Regions from separate parts of the Aliivibrio wodanis genome, predicted to be linked through region 2. Evidence: riboswitches for the same ligand, from Rfam matches in the RefSeq annotation. Region 2 holds a riboswitch; the other holds the start of a gene.
The links. Region 2 has a riboswitch for thiamine pyrophosphate ahead of thiC (phosphomethylpyrimidine synthase ThiC). Riboswitches for the same ligand answer to the same signal wherever they lie in the genome.
Positions count from the first base shown of each region.

Region 1: linked by a shared signal. The riboswitch ahead of thiD (bifunctional hydroxymethylpyrimidine kinase/phosphomethylpyrimidine kinase) and the one ahead of thiC (phosphomethylpyrimidine synthase ThiC) in region 2 are both predicted to bind thiamine pyrophosphate.

Region 1 covers NZ_JBREXA010000001.1:795,764-804,958, reverse strand. Annotated here, with positions in the region: gene ACU5DF_RS03765 (YcjX family GTP-binding protein) at 1-507, shown strand, start outside; gene ACU5DF_RS03760 (YcjF family protein) at 504-1,541, shown strand; TPP riboswitch at 1,617-1,714, shown strand; gene thiD (bifunctional hydroxymethylpyrimidine kinase/phosphomethylpyrimidine kinase) at 1,817-2,632, shown strand; gene ACU5DF_RS03750 (GGDEF domain-containing protein) at 2,649-3,464, opposite strand; gene ACU5DF_RS03745 (EAL domain-containing protein) at 3,686-6,472, shown strand; gene ACU5DF_RS03740 (DsbA family protein) at 6,544-7,275, opposite strand; gene ACU5DF_RS03735 (protein disulfide oxidoreductase) at 7,285-7,821, opposite strand; gene ACU5DF_RS03730 (protein-disulfide reductase DsbD family protein) at 7,821-9,195, opposite strand, start outside.
Region 2 covers NZ_JBREXA010000002.1:2,308,685-2,317,879, forward strand. Annotated here, with positions in the region: partial or broken gene ACU5DF_RS18615 (family 20 glycosylhydrolase) at 1-1,663, shown strand, start outside; gene thiH (2-iminoacetate synthase ThiH) at 1,968-3,104, opposite strand; gene ACU5DF_RS18625 (thiazole synthase) at 3,119-3,889, opposite strand; gene thiS (sulfur carrier protein ThiS) at 3,891-4,103, opposite strand; gene ACU5DF_RS18635 (HesA/MoeB/ThiF family protein) at 4,096-4,953, opposite strand; partial or broken gene thiE (thiamine phosphate synthase) at 4,946-5,599, opposite strand; gene thiC (phosphomethylpyrimidine synthase ThiC) at 5,711-7,645, opposite strand; TPP riboswitch at 7,836-7,947, opposite strand; gene ACU5DF_RS18650 (voltage-gated chloride channel family protein) at 8,071-9,195, opposite strand, start outside.

The DNA of each region.
Region 1 (9,195 bases), on a different contig from region 2:
CAGTCGTTTAACGATATGCGCCAAGCGGTTGATCAGCTAATGCATAGTTTCCAATATGGCAAAAGCTCAATGCTTAAGCGTCTATTTTCACCGAAAATTGATAAGGTATTGTTTGCTGCAACCAAAGCAGATCACGTTACTCCTGAACAGCATCCAAATATGGTGTCTTTATTACAGCAGATGATCCATCAAACATGGCAAGAAACTGCGTATGAAGGCATTAAAATGGAATGTATGAGCATTGCTTCAATTCAAGCAACCACCGCAGGAATGATAGATGAGGACGGTGAATTGTTTGCGGCAATTTCAGGTGTTAATTCAGAGCAACAGCCGATGATGATGTTCCCGGGTGAAGTTCCGCAACGTATTCCAACGAAAGCCTATTGGGAAACAAAGCCCTTTAATTTTATGAGCTTTCAACCTCTGAATAATGAAAGTGATAAGCCACTGCAACACATCCGAATGGATAAAGCGATGCAGTTCTTATTAGGAGATAAATTAGTATGAGTGAATTAAAGAAACAACGTATTTTTCAGTCACAAGCGTTACATCAAGGAAAGGAGTATCACCAAGAACAAGAGCCGATTGAATCTCTGAATACTCAAAAATTATTTGAAGAAAACGTTAAGTTTGTTCCTCAATCTATAGAAGAAGAGGAACTTGATGGTGTGGATATTGAAACGCCATTAATAAAAAAGAAAACCCATTGGAGTATTAAAACACTGATTGGTGGATTTCTTGGTTTAACAGTGTGGCAAAGTATTGATCATGTCATTACCGCAATTCAATCGGCTGATTTTCTGTCATTGGGGTGGGCTGGATTAATTAGTTTAGCGGCGGTGATGGGTGTAAGCGCGATAGGTCGTGAATTGTGGACATTACGAAAACTAAAAAATCGAGCAGAGATCCAACACCAAGTGGCTGAATTAGCTGAAGGTAATGGTATTGGTCAGGCAAAACCGTTTTGTGAAGCGTTAGCTAAGAAAGGATTAACGACAAATACTGCAGAATATACACGTTGGCAGAATAGCATTGAATCACATCATAACAACGCTGAAGTGTTTGAAATGTATGATTCTATGGTGGTTTCAGAGCAAGATAAACGAGCAAAAGCCTTAATCAGCAAGCATGCTGGTGAATCAGCGTTAATGGTGGCATTAAGCCCATTAGCCGTGGTGGATATGTTGTTGGTTGCGTGGCGTAACATTCGATTAATCGAACAAGTATCTCAAGTTTATGGTGTTGAGTTGGGTTATTGGGGACGTTTACGCTTGTTTAAAATGGTGCTGCAAAACATGGCTTTTGCCGGTGCAACCGAAATGGTGACGGATGTTGGTGTTGATATGCTTTCTACTGGGTTGGCGGGTAAGTTATCAACCAGAGCGGCACAAGGGTTAGGTATCGGCTTATTAACGGCACGTTTTGGATTAAGAACCATGAATCTAATGCGTCCATTACCATGGCAAGCCGGAGAAGCGCCTAAGCTTTCTGATATGCGTAAAACCATTATTGCTCAATTAGGATCCAAATTGAGTTCATAAGTTGAGAATTAGTTAACTCTAGTTAGCATTCTTATAAAAAGCATACTATTTACAAATCGATTAATGATAGTATGTCGGCATTAGTCGGGGAGCCAATAGGCTGAGATCGCAATAGCGAACCCGTTGAACCTGATTCAGTTAGTACTGGCGTAGGGAACTAATGGTCCTTTTGATACGATCTTTTCGATCCGTTTCTTTTGGTGAGATCTCGCGTCTATACGTATTTTATTCTCACTATGACTGTTTTTCCTGACCGTTAGTTAGGGAAAATAAGTATGCCTATAGTAAAAACACCCATTGTATTAACCATTGCTGGATCTGACAGTGGTGGTGGTGCTGGCATCCAAGCCGATATCAAAGCGATTTCTGCAATAGGCAGTTATGCTTGCTCTGTGATTACCGCATTAACCGCTCAAAATACGCAAGGCGTTATGAGTATTTATCCAATCAGCAGTGAATTTGTTGAGCAGCAACTTGATGCTGTTTTCTCTGATTTAAATGTCGTAGCCGTTAAAGTGGGCATGCTGAGTGACTCTAATATAATCCACTCTGTTGCGGAAAAAATAAAACAATACACGCCACAATATTTAGTCGTTGATCCTGTTATGGTTGCAACTAGTGGTGACCTTCTTCTGCAATCCTCTGCTATTGAAAGCCTTAAATCTGAACTGCTTCCCCTTGCTGATGTTATTACCCCAAACCTACCAGAAGCAGCAGCATTAATTAACGCGAAAATACCCGAAAGTGAAGTCGAAATGACAGGAATGATCGATGAACTTCGTCAATTAGGTGCTAAGTCAGTATTGCTAAAAGGCGGGCATTTAGAAAAGGATGAAAACAGTACCGATTTGCTAATTTTATCTGATTCTATAGAGCGTTTATCGACACCCCGCATTGAAACTCGCAATACACACGGCACAGGCTGCACGTTATCGTCAGCAATTGCTTCGTATTTAGCGCAAGGTCATGAATTACTGGCTGCCGTTGCGTTAGGTAAGCAATACATTACTCAAGCGATTATCCATGCGGATGAGTTGAGTATTGGTAAGGGACGTGGGCCTGTGAATCACTTTTTTGTATTAAATTCTTAGCATTATTTTTTTAAACTTAGCGATATAAAATTTGAGCACTTGAGGTGCTCTTTTTTTTCTTTTGTTTTTGTTTCATGTCATACATATGCTTATCTGCTCTAATAAGAGCGTGTTCTATATCATCTTTGCTGGTGCTTTCTACGCCATAGGCAAACGTAATGGGTTCATTAGCAAGTTGTTTATATATGTCATTAATAAAATCAGTTGCGCGATTTTTATGGGTAGTGACGACGAATTCATCACCACCGATACGAAAAGCCATCTCTCGATCTAGACAGGCTTTTCTTAATACTTGAGAAAAACGAATAATCATTAGATCACCGACTTGATGGCCCTTTAGATCATTAACTTTTTTCAAATCATTTAAATCAAAATAAATCAAATCAAACATATCAAGTTTTACTTGAGGCAGTTTTTTTCTGGTATAGAGAGCTGTTAATTCATCTTTCATGCTTTGTTTTGCAAGATCTTGAACCATGCGAGTAATACCAATAGCAATACAGAAAAAAGCTGCAAAGAGAGACCCGTCATCTAAAATGGTATCAATAACTTCACAATGGTCGGCATGTTTTTCAATTATTGGAAACTCAGTTAATAAGTCATAGCCTTTGTTAAATATGAGTAAAGAAACTCCAATCATTAAAAAAGAGTAAGATTTAAAAAAACGGTAAGCAGTTAGGCTGATATAAACTAACAAAATGAGAGTTAGTCCTTCGAAAATCAAATCGGAATAAGACTCAAACCCAATTTCTTCATACAAAGCAACACAGGCAGCTAGACATAAGGAAAGAATCACGGTGACAATAATTGGTCTTTTATTATTTCGTTCCATATCGCATGCTCGCTGTTAATGGAATGTTACACCTAACTGAGGGTACTTAATTTTTTTAGAAAAATAAATAGAAACTACAGAATTAATTTTGAATAAGTTGACTTCTGTATAGTATAGATGAGTCTATAAATTGTGACAGTAAGCACAAGGATGTATTGATAAGTATCATATTAAGAATAATGTATGGTATGTTAGAGGTTCGTTGCTTTTAAGGTTTTAGTATGCACTTTATTTCATCACTAAGAAGTCGAGTATTATTTAATTTAATTCTTGCCCTACTTCCTGCCGCTATCATCATTTCACTTAATATTTGGTATGAATATCGAACTGAAAAGCAGCTAATCCAAAATGAAGTCAGAGCCACTGTCGACGCATTGGCAAGTGAGCATATTGAGGCGATTGTTGAAATTCAGAAGGTGTTAAAAGAGCTGAGTCAGTTTAGTGAATTGCAAGCACCGTCAAGTCAAGCGTGTAACAGCATTATCTCAAAAGCATTGAAATTACATAAGGAACTAAGTAATTTAGGGGTTCCTTTGGCAAATGGCGATTTATTATGTAATGCAACACCACTTACAAAAAAAGTAAATGTGGCAGACCGTTTGTACTTTCAAGAAGCGATTAACGAACAACGTTTGTCTATGAGTGAATTCCAAACGGATAGAGCGACTCAGCAGACGTCATTGAATTTTGCTTACCCAGTATTAGATCAAAATAATAACAGTATTGCGGCTGTCGTTGCGGTAACTGATTTTGAACGATGGAGAGAAGAAGTGTCGAAACTCACTCTTCCTGATGATTCTGTTGTTATTGTTTATGATGAACATCGTTATATTTCTTTCTTTCAATCTCTAGCGCTCCCACAACAAAATATTACTAGCCTAAAAGATGTATTTATTGAAGGTGATGTTTTTAACGACAGTATTACAGAGGTCGTTGGCAAGGATGGTATTCGTCGTTTAGCACTTAGCATTAATTTACTTCCTCAGCGATTTAACCATAACATGACCATGGTAGTCGCTTTACCGATTGAACACGTTTACGAAGGGGTGATCTATACCTTTCTTCGTAATGTTGTGCTGTTTATTATCTGTAGTTTTCTTTTCTTTTTTGTTTTATTTTTTGGTTTAAATAAAAGTGTACTTTCTCCTGTTCGACAATTACTTTCTAGCACTAGAAAGTATGTTGAAAGCAAGAATGGACAATCCTCAGAGAAGACTAATGAATTAACCTTATTATCTCAGCATTTTGAATTTGTTCTGCAAGAGCAAGAAATGATAGAGGGTGAGTTGATTGATAAAGAGAAACGATTAAGTGGTGCGTATAAAAGAATAAACAATTTACTTGATAATTCAACGTATGGCGTAGTGGAGTGGGACCCAAACCTGAACATTAGCCGTTGGTCTAAAATGTGTCACTCCATTTTTTCTATTGATGCAGAAACACTAATTGGAACTAATATTACTGAAACTAAAGGTATCGTTGGTGACTATTTTTCTAATATGAGTCTTGAGCTTGAAAAGATGAGTGCGGGTCATAGTGAGCAAGCTCATTGTGAAAGTTCGTTTAGAAATCAATCGGGTGAAGTGGTAGTTTTGAAATGGAAGCTATCTGCAATTTATGACCACGATAATCTGATTGGTATTCTTGGCTTAGTTGAAAACATTACTAAGCAGGTAGAATATCAGCAAGAAATTGAACATCAAGCCCGTTTTGATACTCTAACCGGAGCACCTAATCGTTATGCTTTTATTCGTAATTTAGACATAAAAATTGAGCATAAGAGTCACTTCTCTTTACTGCATATTGATATTAAAGGCTTTAAATTCGTTAATGATCACTATGGTCATAAGCTCGGGGATCATTTACTAAAAACGCTAGTTAAACATATAGAAAAGCAAGTTAGGGAGGGGGAGTTTTTTGCTCGATTAAGCGGAAATGAATTTATCTATTTACTGCCTTTTAATGATGATTTACAGATAAATTCACGATTAGATACATTGCGTTCAATTTTCTGTGAACCAATTAAATTGGGAGATGTAAACCACGTTAGCTATATTCATTGTGGTATTTCTAAGACATCAGAATTCATATATAGCGCAGAAGAGGTGTTACGCCAAGCGGGTATTGCCTTACATTACGCTAAGCGACATTCAAAGTCTGATACCTATATTTATAGTACAGAAATGGAAGAGCAAGAACGTTTACGATTTGATTTAGAGCATGAGCTAAAAGCGGCATTAATAAATGAAGAGTTTGAGCTTTACTATCAACCTATTTTGAATCACAGGACGTCATCCTTTGATGCAGCAGAAGCACTGATCCGTTGGAACCATCCAGAAAAAGGCCTTATTCCACCAGATAAGTTTATCCCTTTGGCTGAAGAGACAGGTTTTATCCATCAGTTAGGGCACTGGGTATTAGAAGAGTCAATTCGCCAAATTTCTGTATGGCATGCTGAAGGATTAGATATTTCTAAAGTATCGGTCAATATGTCTGCTTTGCAATTGAATGACGCGGATATCGTCTATAAAGTCAGCCATGCATTAATGACTTATAAAGTAGAGCCTAAACATCTTATTGTTGAAGTAACAGAAAGTGCATTATTGGACAGTGGCAGTGAGATATTGGATCGAATTAGTGGAATTAAAGCGTTAGGTGTTTCTATTGCTTTAGATGATTTTGGCACTGGTTATTCTAGCCTAAGCTACCTTTCAAATTTGCCATTGAATCGATTAAAAATAGATCGTTCTTTTGTAAACCGAATTGGTACTGCCCGTGATGAAGTACTTATTAATGCGATAATCTCTATTGCACACGGCATGGACTTATCCGTGGTGGCAGAGGGAATAGAAACGGATGAACACCTCAGTTTTCTCTTAGGCAAAGGATGTGAATATGGCCAAGGGTATCTATTTAGTAAACCGTTACCTGTAAAAGAGTTTGAGGTCTTTATTCAACAGAATTTAGTCGTGGAAGAACCGGTTGAATTTACACCAAAGTTTATGTAATAGATAACATCAAACAGTTATCGAGCACAAAGAGAAAGCCGTTACGTGTTGATGTAACGGCTTTCGTGTTTTTATGGATTAAGTTGCTCTGTGATTATTGTTTCTAAATCTTCTTGAGGTATAAATCCTGGGATAATTTCATTACCAATGATTAAGCTTGGTGTTCCTCTAAGCCCAAGTTGGCTAAAGATCTTTTCATTTTTTTCAACCAACTCTTCTTTTTTTGGATTTGGTGTCAATTCTTTTTGGGTCTGAGTTAAATCGGCAATTTTCATTACTGATGTGCTGTCATGTCGTGATGGTTTTGCCATCATTAAACGGTGAACTTCGGCAAATTTAGAACGATCATTTTCCCATACATTTAATGCGTACCATGCTGTATTGGTTTTTAGTTCTGGGATCATACGTTGTTGGAATGGAAGTAGAATATTTACAACGCGGATCTCTGGATGTTTTTTAATTACTTCAACTAATCCCGATTCTAAGCGCTTACAATATGGGCAGTTATAGTCAGTGAAATTAATAATAGTTAACTTAGGGTTTTCAGCGCCAAAATAGGGTTGCTGTGGGTTGTTATATAAATAATCGTGATTGGTTTTTAAGATAGAGTCTAATGATTTTTGTCCATCAAGGTATTGACTTAAATTGGTATGTAAACCTTCAATTAACTCTGGGTTTTGACGTAATAAGCTAGTGATCTCAGTTAATTGTTGTTCTTGAGCTGTTGTTACGCTCTGTGCGGAAACGAGCGGAGATAAAAGCAGAGTTGCTGTAATTGTTGCTGATAATAGTAGTGATTTCATGAGATAACCTTAAGCGAAAAATAAACGTAGCCACAGACCAAATGGAGTCGTAGCACCGGTTGTAATAGAAGATACTTTGCCATTACTAATAATGACAATTGAAGGGGTCGCAGTGACTCCCCATTCTTTACTTATCTGTCCTGTTGAATCATTGATTACTGGAAACTCGTATTCCTTGTAATTCATGAATTGTGACAATCGTTTATTATCACCAGAGGTAATAGCAACAGACACGACTTGATGATCATTTGCTAACCAAGAGACGCTAGGGCTAACAACGTTGCAGATAGGACACCATGTACCCCAGAAATACAGTAAAACCGGTTCATTGTGGCTCATTTTTTCTATATCAACCCAATTTCCATTGATCGTATTTATTGATAGCTCTGGTATTGATTCTGATGGCATATCTTTACTGCGCCAAAAATCGATAGCGGAAACAAGTAAGATAATAAAGAAAGCTAGTTTTGCTATTTCCTTAACAAATTTGATCACATCTGCTTTAGAATTCTTTGGTTTCTTTTCATTTACCGACTCCTGAGTCATTATGGTGTTCTCCCTGCATATTCTATTGCTTGGATAATATCCTCACTGCGTAATAACACTGGCAGCGATAATCCTTGAGGTGCGTTAGGGCCATAAACTACATTCAAAGGTACTCCAAATCGTTGATGACTTTTTAAGTAATTGGTGATTTTATCGCTTGGATGCGTCCAGTCCCCTTTCATGGTAATGACATTATCTTGTTGTAATACTGAATACACAGGATCTTGCAAAATAACGCCGATTTTATTGGCCTTACAAGTAATACACCAATCAGCCGTTACATCGACAAAAACCGTTTTTCCTTGTTTAACGTATTCATCAATGGCGTGCTCATTTAATGGCTGCCAAGCAAGGTTGTCCTCAATCGGTGTAGCCCAATGCTTGGTCGTCATACTACCAACAATCAGCGCAGCACTACTTGCAAATACAATGATGGCAATAATCGCGATAACGGTATTTTTACCTTGTGTTTTACCTATTTGATACAGTAAGTAAATGCTGAGTAATAATCCAAGAATGGTTGCTGATAACCCGCCAATAAATGGCGTAAGTAAACTCAGTAGCCACAATGTGGTGATTAACATCATGAGGCCAAAAATGAGTTTGACTTTATTCATCCATATGCCCGGTTTTGGCATAAATGAAACGAGACGGGGAAACAAAGAAAAAACCAACCAAGGTAGTGCCATTCCTAAACCTAAGAAAGTGAATATCATCAACATTTCAACGGTACTTGCCCCTAATGCAAAGGCAACCGCGGTTCCTAAAAATGGTGCACTGCATGGGGTTGCGAGTAAGGTTGCAAACATCCCCTGAACAAAATGCCCAATAGTTGAATCATTCCCTTTATTTGCAAGAGAAGTCGAAAAACGACTTGGTAATTGAATTTCAAATACACCAAATAAATTAGCCGTGAATAAGGCGGTTATTATAACCATAAAACCAATGAAAATAGGGCTCTGGAATTGAATTCCCCATCCAATGGCACTGCCTGTGAACTTTAAGATAAGTAATCCAGCCGCTAATAACCAAAATGAGGTTAATATTCCGGCGGCAGAGGCAAGAAACTGCAAGCGAATTGAGCGTTTACTCGCTTGAGAAGATGCCACCATGCTGTTCAGTTTCATGCCTAATACGGGCAAGACACACGGCATAATATTAAGAATTAAACCACCAAACAGCGCAAAGCCTATCATTGTTAATAAGCTTGTTGATGCCGTTTGTGCAAAAGGTTTGTCATCGATAACCGCCTTCAACTCATGAGAGAAAAGGGCATCAGACACGGTAATCGAAATAGCTTTGCCGACTAAGTCTGTTTCGCCTAACCAGTTAGTCACCTTATAAGTCGCGGTTACGTCGTTACCATTAATGTCT
Region 2 (9,195 bases):
ACACGCTTACCCTGAATTAATGTCTGGTGAAGGAAAGCAATCGTATGACCAACAACGCGCTTGGGGTGTATTTGTTCCTCTAATGAATCCAATTAATCCTGAACTCTATGTCTTCTTCGACAAAGTATTCAGTGAAGTGACTGAACTATTCCCTGATGAGTATATTCATATTGGTGGTGATGAACCAAACTACCAACAATGGAGTGACAATAAAGAAATCCAAGCATTCATCAAAGAGAACAATATTGATGGCAACCGTGGCCTACAGTCATACCTAAATGCACGTATTGAAAAAATGCTAAACGGCAAAGGTAAGAAGATCATGGGGTGGGATGAGATTTGGCATAAAGACCTACCAACCTCAATTGTGATTCAAAGCTGGCGTGGTCATGACAGTATTGGTCGAGCAGCAAAAGAAGGTTATGCCGGGTTACTATCAACTGGCTTCTATTTAGATCAACCACAACCAACAAGTTATCATTATCGTAACGACCCTATGCCAAAGGGCCCGCAAGTCGATGACCAACTGAACACTGGTGAAACATTCGAAACCTACACTTGGCAGAAACCAAGAGGTAAAGGTGGCCCGCGTAAAGGGACGCTAACCATTATTACTGATAAGAATGGTGATGCTCGTGCCTTTACCGATTACAACGGCAAGTCACGTGCAAAAGTCGATATCATTGAATATACCAAAGGTGAATCATTCCGTGGTCACTTTGATAACTTCATGTCTTACACTGAATTTAATCTAACCTTTGATAATGGCAGCATTGAAAAAGAGAGCTACCAACTTGTTGGCAATGTTCGTTGGCCAACAACAGGTGAAATGACAGCAAGCTCATCAATCAAAGACTCAGAGATCCCAACACCTAATGGTGGTTACCCTGTTGCTTTAGATAAGAATGAACAAAAACTTATTCTTGGTGGCGAAGCCGCTATCTGGGCAGAGAACTACGATGACCTGACCGTTGAAGGTCGAATTTGGCCTCGTACTTATGCGGTTGCTGAACGTTTATGGTCTGCTGAAGAGTTAACAGATGAAGACAGCATGTATCAACGTCTTCAAGCAATGGACAACTGGGCAACTATTTCTGTTGGTCTACAGCATCAAACTAACAGTTATAAACAATATCTACGAATAGCCAATGGTGGTGATGTCTCTGCATTAATGAGCTTTGCAAATTACGCAGAACCCGCGCAGTACTACGCACGTAATTGGGCGAAGTTTAATTCAACCGAGCCTAAGGGTGAGCTATACAATCAATATGAAAGATTGAATCGTTTTGCTGACGCCGTTCCTGTAGAAAGCTTTGCGGTATTAGAGATGATGAAACTTGCAGAAACAGCAGTAAACAATAAGGCTGATTTAAAAGCGTTGAAGCAGCACTATCAAACCGTTCTAGAAAGTTCACAAACATCAGAAGTGATCTTTAGCAATAATATCGCCTCTATTGATACTGTACCATTAGCTGCAAAACATATTGAAGTAGCTACAGCAACATTAGCCGTTATTCAAGAGCTTGAAAAAGGTAAGAAGCCGACATCAAAGCAGCTGGATAACCTATTAACCATCACTACCAATGCATCAGGAATGTACGATGAGATGATTGTCGCTATTGTTCGTCCGACAGAAGAGTTAGTTCGCCAATTACGTAAATAGCATTTTAACTAGCCTGTAATCAAACGACATAAGTACCACTCACATTGAGTGGTACTTTTATTTACTGAGTAGCCAAAGACATTCGATTACCGTTTCACTCTGGAAGCGACATTTTTTAAACTCAATCACCTCATCTGCGTAAATAAACACATACATAGGTACCATGATTAAAACAATAAAAAAAATCGATATAATGAAATTACCAGGTGATATTATCATTTGATGCCCTAACGAGTACTTAAACTTAGCATAGGATAATGAATACGAAAGGCAACAATAATAAGTACACTCAATTCACAGTTTATTATTTTTCATACTGAGCCGCTTCTATACTTTGAAATTCTCGCTCCCAATCTTTCCATACTGGCTCAAACCCCCTAGCCTGAACCGCACTAGCAACAGACAAAGCAGACCTTTCATCATTAATAGAGAACTGTTCAAGCTCTTGCTCATCATTAGCGTACCCACCAGGTTGTGTTTTCGACGCAGCTGAAATTGAAGTGATACCTAATGGTAATACATTATCCCTAAAATGTGCAGATTCTCGAGTAGATAGCGACAATTCAACTTCAGAATTTAATAATCGGTGAGCGCAAATTAACTGCACTAATTGCTTATCACTCATGATTGACTTGGGTTGCAATGCCCCTTCACACGGACGCAACCTTGGAAATGAAATCGAATAACGTGTCTGCCAGTATCGTCGCTCTAAATAATCCAAATGTGCGGCTACAAAAAAGCAATCCGTTCGCCACTCTTCTAACCCAATCAACGCACCAATACCAATTTTGTCTACCCCAGCTTTTGCTAATCTATCTGGTGTTTCTAAGCGATATTCAAAGTCCATTTTATTACCACGAAGATGATGTTCAGCGTACGTCGATGGATGGTAAGTTTCTTGATAAACCATCACCGCATCTAAACCTAGTGTTTTTAGTTCTGCATACTCCTTTTGTTCGAGCGGCTGAACTTCCATTGCCAAGTAATTAAACGACTGCTTTATTTGTGGCAATGTTTGGCGAAAGTAATCCATTCCCACTTTGGTTTCATGCTCTCCTGTCACCAAAAGAACACTGTCAAAGTTCATCGCTTTAATTGCTGTAATTTCTTGTGCTATTTCATCTTGGTTAAGTGTCTTTCTCTTAATTCGGTTCTCCATTGAAAAACCGCAATAAGTGCATGCGTTAGCACAAAGGTTAGAAAGGTATAAAGGAATATAAAACCCAATGGTATGTCCAAAGCGCTGACGAGTTAAACGAGCTGATTCTTGTGCCATTTGCTCAAGATAACTTTCTGCCGCAGGGGAAATCAACGCTTTAAAATCCTCAAGATCGCGTTTAGGTTTATTCAGAGCTCGCTCTACATCTTTTGTCGTTTTACTGTAAATAGAGAGCTTCACATCATCCCAATTCAACTTTTCCCATTCATCGGTAAATGTCATTTTCACTCACCTTATCAATCTAAAAATGCAGTTAATGGACTGGATGCTACTGCTTGGGTATTTACTGGCGCTAAACCATTCTCGTAAGCGAGTCGTCCTGACTGAACCGCCAACTTAAAAGCAGTTGCCATTGCTATGGGATTTCTTGCTGCGGCAATAGCGGTATTCACAAGTACCGCATCAGCTCCCATCTCCATTGCAAATGCAGCATGAGATGGCGCACCAATACCAGCGTCAACCACAACAGGAACCCGAGCCTGATCGATAATAATTTCTAAAAAATCACGACTCGCAATTCCTTTATTTGATCCAATAGGAGCGCCTAAAGGCATCACGGCTGCACAACCGACTTCTTCTAAATGTTTACACAAAACAGGGTCAGCATGACAATAAGGTAAAACGATAAAACCTTGGCGAACTAACTCTTCAGCTGCTTTTAATGTCTCAATTGGATCCGGCATTAAATATTTAGGATCAGGGTGAATTTCTAATTTTAGCCAGTTAGTGCCTAATGCTTCACGGGCAAGTTGAGCAGCAAAAATAGCCTCTCTCGCATTCTTTGCTCCTGACGTATTCGGCAATAAATTGATACCAGCATCAACAATTGGTTTTAGAATATTGTCTTCTGGGTTATTCACTTCAACACGCTTTAACGCCATGGTTGATAATTCAGTACCAGATTCTATAAGTGCTTTTTGCATAACATTTGAATTAGGAAACTTTCCTGTCCCCGTAAATAAACGTGATGAAAATAATTTTCCAGCAATGGTTAACCGTTCACTCATCTTAGCCTCCTGCTATCGCTTGAAATAATGAGATGCTTTCACCATCAGAAAGCCCACGAGTCTGCCACTCTGCTCTTGGTATTATTTGGTTATTCATCGCTAATGCGCAACCTTGAGTGTCTACCTTATACTGGGCAAAAAAAGAATGAATGGAGTGTATTCTCTCTATCCGATAAGCCACAGTATTCAACTCTATTGTTATTAGATTACTCATAGACAAATTCTCCATTAATACACTCTTTGCTTTGCAATACTTCACGTGAAACATGATGAAACGCTTGAGATGGACAACAGACAGAGCAAGTGTTGTCTTTAGGGATATCAATGCAGGACCACTGCAGTGTTCTGCCATCAAACTGATGAATGGTGCTCCACTTAATCCAGTTTGGCTGAGTAAGATATTTGATGGCTTCTAACGCCTGTAGATTTCCTATCATGCCAACTACTGGACCAACAATACCAAATGACTGACAATTTTCCGTTTGCTGGCTTTCAGTAAATGGAAACAAGCAATGGTAGCAAGCAGATGCTTTTTGATTACCCCGTTGCTGATTAGAGAACATCATCAACTGCCCTTGCCATCCAATTGCAGCCCCAGAAATAAGAGGAACCTTATTCTTCACACAGGCTGCATTAATTTCATGACGAGTAAATAAGTTATCACTACAATCGAGAACGACATCAACTTGGTTAATGAAACGAGACAATTCAGGTTCGTTTAAACGGTGACTGATAACCTCAACCGTAACAGCACTGTTTAGTTCTTTTAATTGTTGCGCCATCGCAATGGCTTTGTTTTGACCAAGGTTAGATTTACGGTAAACCACTTGACGTTGTAAGTTGCTTATTTCAAGTTTATCGCCATCCGCAATAATTAAGGTTCCAATGCCAGCAGCCGCCAGATACATACTAACGGCAGAACCAAGGCCTCCACTACCAACCATTAATACCGTACTGTTTCTTAACGATAGCTGACCTTTTTCACCAATGTCAGGTAACATGATTTGGCGGCTATATCGAAGGAAGTCTTGATCATTGAGCCCTTCCATTAATAAGTTACTCATAAGCAACCTCTGGCTCTTTCATCTCTCTTGGCGTACTAAGGATCGCAGCAAACTTGGTTACCACTTTTTCGACGTTACTCGCCTGAGTGATGGCTCTAACTACCGCAATACTGTCTACTCCGGTTTGCCATACTTGTTCCGCTACAGAAAGGTCAATACCGCCAATCGCAACGGTTGGAGTATCCCCCGCTAACCGTTGGTTTTTTGCCAAGTTAACTAGGCCTTGCGGCTGTGATGGCATATCTTTGGTTGGTGTTGGGAATATATGACCAAGCGCTAAATAGCTTGGATTTAGGGCTTTTACTTTTAATAACTCACTATCATCATGAGTAGATAAACCCAAACAAATACCAGCATCCGATATTGCCTGCAAATCTGCTATTTCTATATCTTCTTGCCCAAGGTGAATACCAAAAGCACGGTGTTTAATCGCTAGCTGCCAGTAATCATTAATAAACACTTGAGCGTCATATTGTCGGCCAAGCTCTATCGCTTTAACTATTTGTTCTTCTAAATCTAACTGTTCTGGATTCTTAATACGTAACTGAATGGTTTTCACCTCAAGCTTAAGTAAGGTTTCAATCCATGACACATCATCAACTACAGGGTAAAGACCAAATTTATTTCTATCAATCTTAGGAAAAGTAAACATACTCATCTCTCCTCATTTCTTCGATAAACAAGTGATGTTTCACGTGAAACACCACTGACTATTATTGATACAACTTCAATATTGATTTCAAAGAAAGATGATGAGCTATTCAGTTTCTACCGCTGGATGATAAAGCTCAGAACCTGAGGCTTTAAACTCTTTGGATTTCTGACGCATACCTTCAAGTGGATCATCTATCATTTTAATCTCAATGGCTTGGTCTAATGCCACTTGCTCAGTATCTTTAGCGTATTCACGAACTTCTTGTGAGATTTTCATTGAACAGAACTTAGGTCCACACATGGAACAGAAGTGAGCAACCTTGCCAGACTCTTGCGGCAGTGTTTCATCATGAAACTCACGTGCTGTGATTGGATCAAGTGATAGATTAAACTGGTCTTCCCAGCGGAATTCAAAACGTGCTTTTGATAAGGCGTTATCTCGGATTTGAGCTCCCGGATGCCCTTTAGCTAAATCTCCTGCGTGTGCTGCTAACTTATAAGTAATCAAGCCTGTCTTCACATCGTCTTTATTAGGTAAGCCTAAATGCTCTTTTGGCGTTACATAACAGAGCATTGCACAGCCATACCATCCAATCATGGCGGCACCAATACCTGATGTAATATGATCATACCCCGGAGCAATATCTGTGGTTAATGGGCCTAAGGTATAAAATGGCGCTTCATGGCAATGCTTAAGCTGCTCGTCCATGTTCTCTTTAATCATATGCATAGGAACATGGCCAGGGCCCTCGATGATAACTTGCACATCGTAATCCCACGCGACTTTGGTTAACTCTCCTAAGGTTCTTAATTCAGCAAATTGCGCTTCATCGTTAGCATCGGCAATAGAACCGGGACGTAAGCCATCCCCCAAAGATAAGGCAACATCGTACTTAGCACAGATTTCACAGATCTCGCGAAAGTGCGTATATAAGAAGCTTTCTTGGTGATGAGCCAAACACCACTTCGCAATGATTGAGCCACCGCGCGAAACAATACCCGTCACTCGCTTTGCCGTCATTGGAACATAACGAAGCAGTAAACCGGCATGAATGGTAAAGTAATCAACGCCCTGTTCTGCTTGCTCAATTAAGGTATCTCGCATCACTTCCCAATTTAGGTTTTCAGCCACACCGTTCACTTTTTCAAGTGCTTGGTACATAGGAACAGTACCAATTGGCACAGGACTATTACGTAAAATCCACTCACGCGTTTCGTGAATATTTCGCCCAGTAGATAAATCCATTACGGTATCGCCGCCCCAACGCGTTGACCAAACTAGCTTTTCAACTTCTTCTTCAATTGATGAGCTCACTGACGAGTTACCAATATTGGCGTTAACTTTAATTAAGAAGTTACGACCGATGATCATTGGTTCCGCTTCTGGATGATTAATATTTGATGGGATAATAGCGCGGCCTTCTGCCACTTCTTTACGAACAAATTCAGGGGTAATTTCTTTAGGTAAGTTAGCCCCAAAACTGTGTCCGGGGTGTTGATGATTTAACTGTTCATCTGCAAACTTTTGACGCCCCATATTTTCACGAATCGCAATGTATTCCATTTCTGGGGTGATGATTCCCTGACGAGCGTAATGCAGTTGAGTTACACACTGCCCTTGCTTAGCTCGTCGGATCGTTGGTAGGTTTCCATAACGAAGCTCGTCTAAGGTATCATCTGCCAATCGTTCTTGAGAATAAACCGAACTAACGCCATTCAGCATTTCGGTATCTCTACGTTCTTCAATCCAACGCTCACGCAGTTTCGGTAAACCTTGATAAACATCGATATCGTAATTTGGATCAGTATAAACACCAGAGGTGTCATAGACTTGAATAGGTTCATTTGCCGTTAGTGTTGGATTCTCTTTTGTCCCACCAACTAAACTGTCAGCCAAAGAGATTTCACGCATAGGGACGCGAATATCAGGACGAGATCCTTCGATATAGACTTTACTTGAGTTTGGGTATGGTTGAACCGACAGCGATTCAATATTGGTTTTAGCATCTAAACGTGCTTGTTTGCGACTTGACGACATAGCAAAATTCCTTGATAAAAATAGAATAATTGCTTGTCGGATTTGAGTTGTAGCAAGAGGTTCTTAGTTTGAGATACAACAGAGGGTAAACCTGCGTATCTATATGCTATGAATTAAACAAATAAATTAACGCTAAAATTTAGCTACAATTTATCATTAAATCATTCGGTTAGTGACTAACAAACTAAGATAAAAATTATCTCTTGTTCCCTTCGCAGGTATTAGCCTGATCAGGTTCTACGGATCCCGCAATGCGGTCTCAGCTCGTACTATAAAAGTACTAAGCACTCCGACAAGTTTCTTTCAGATCTTAGAATCAAAATCTGAACGTGTTCGGAGTATAAAGAAAGTATGGAAGAAATGAAATGTTCTTTTTGTCGAGAAGCACATTAGGTTCTAATCTATAGAATACGTTCCACGTGAAACTATTTCTCTTTCTTCGTTAGCTTTTTTGCTAAATGTTTTAACCATGAAGAATTATAATCACGGTATGATCCAATTTTATTAGAACCATCATGATCGCGACCATGCTCTAATGTCTTAGATACAGCAACACGCTGAGAAGAATAGATACCAGTATGACCACTAAAGTAATACGCGGTATAACACGCTAATGCAAAGTAAGGTAAGTAATCAGCACCAAACAACTCAACCCCCATAATAGTGCAAGCTAAAGGTGTATTAGTAGCAGCTGCAAATACCGCTAAGAACCCTAACGCAGCAAACAGATCAACGGGAGCACCCATCACCCACGCTAAGAAATTACCTAAGGTTGCCCCAACAAAAAATAACGGGGTTACTTCACCGCCTTTATAGCCAGCCGCCAACGTAATTGCTGTTAATAACAGTTTTAGAATCCAGCTATACCACTCAGCACCACCCGCAGTAAACGCCGAGGTTATACTCACACCGCCATCACGGCTTGGATATACGCCGATACCAATGTAATCGTAATTACCAATAAGTTGAGTAATTACAATAACCATTAAGCCACCAACCACTACGATTAAATATGGATTTTTAAGCGTGGCATTGAATAAATCTTTAAAGCCGTGAGTTAATTCACCAAACAAGTAACCAGCCAAGCCAAACGCAATCGCAGCCACAATGACTTTAGCCATTAGTACCAAATCAATATCAACCGCATGACCAAACAAAGTACTTACTTGATCAAAGCTAATTAAGTAATGGGTATGATGAGCACCCCATGCAGAAGCGACTACATTAGCTAAAATTGCAGCAAGTAACGCAGGTATAATCGCATTGAATTTAATACGCCCAATAAATAACACTTCAAGCGCAAAAATAGCACCAGTAAACGGGGTACCAAAGATAGAGGCAAAACCTGCTGCAACACCAGCAGTGAGCATCATTCTTCGATCTTGCTCTGAGAGCTTCAATACTTTAGATAACCAATCGGTCGTTGCTCCACCGATTTGAACCGCCGTACCTTCTCGACCAGCCGAGCCACCAAATAGATGCGTAATTACAGTAGTAATTAAAACCAATGGTCCCATACGAACAGGGACACCCTCACCTGCTTGATGGAT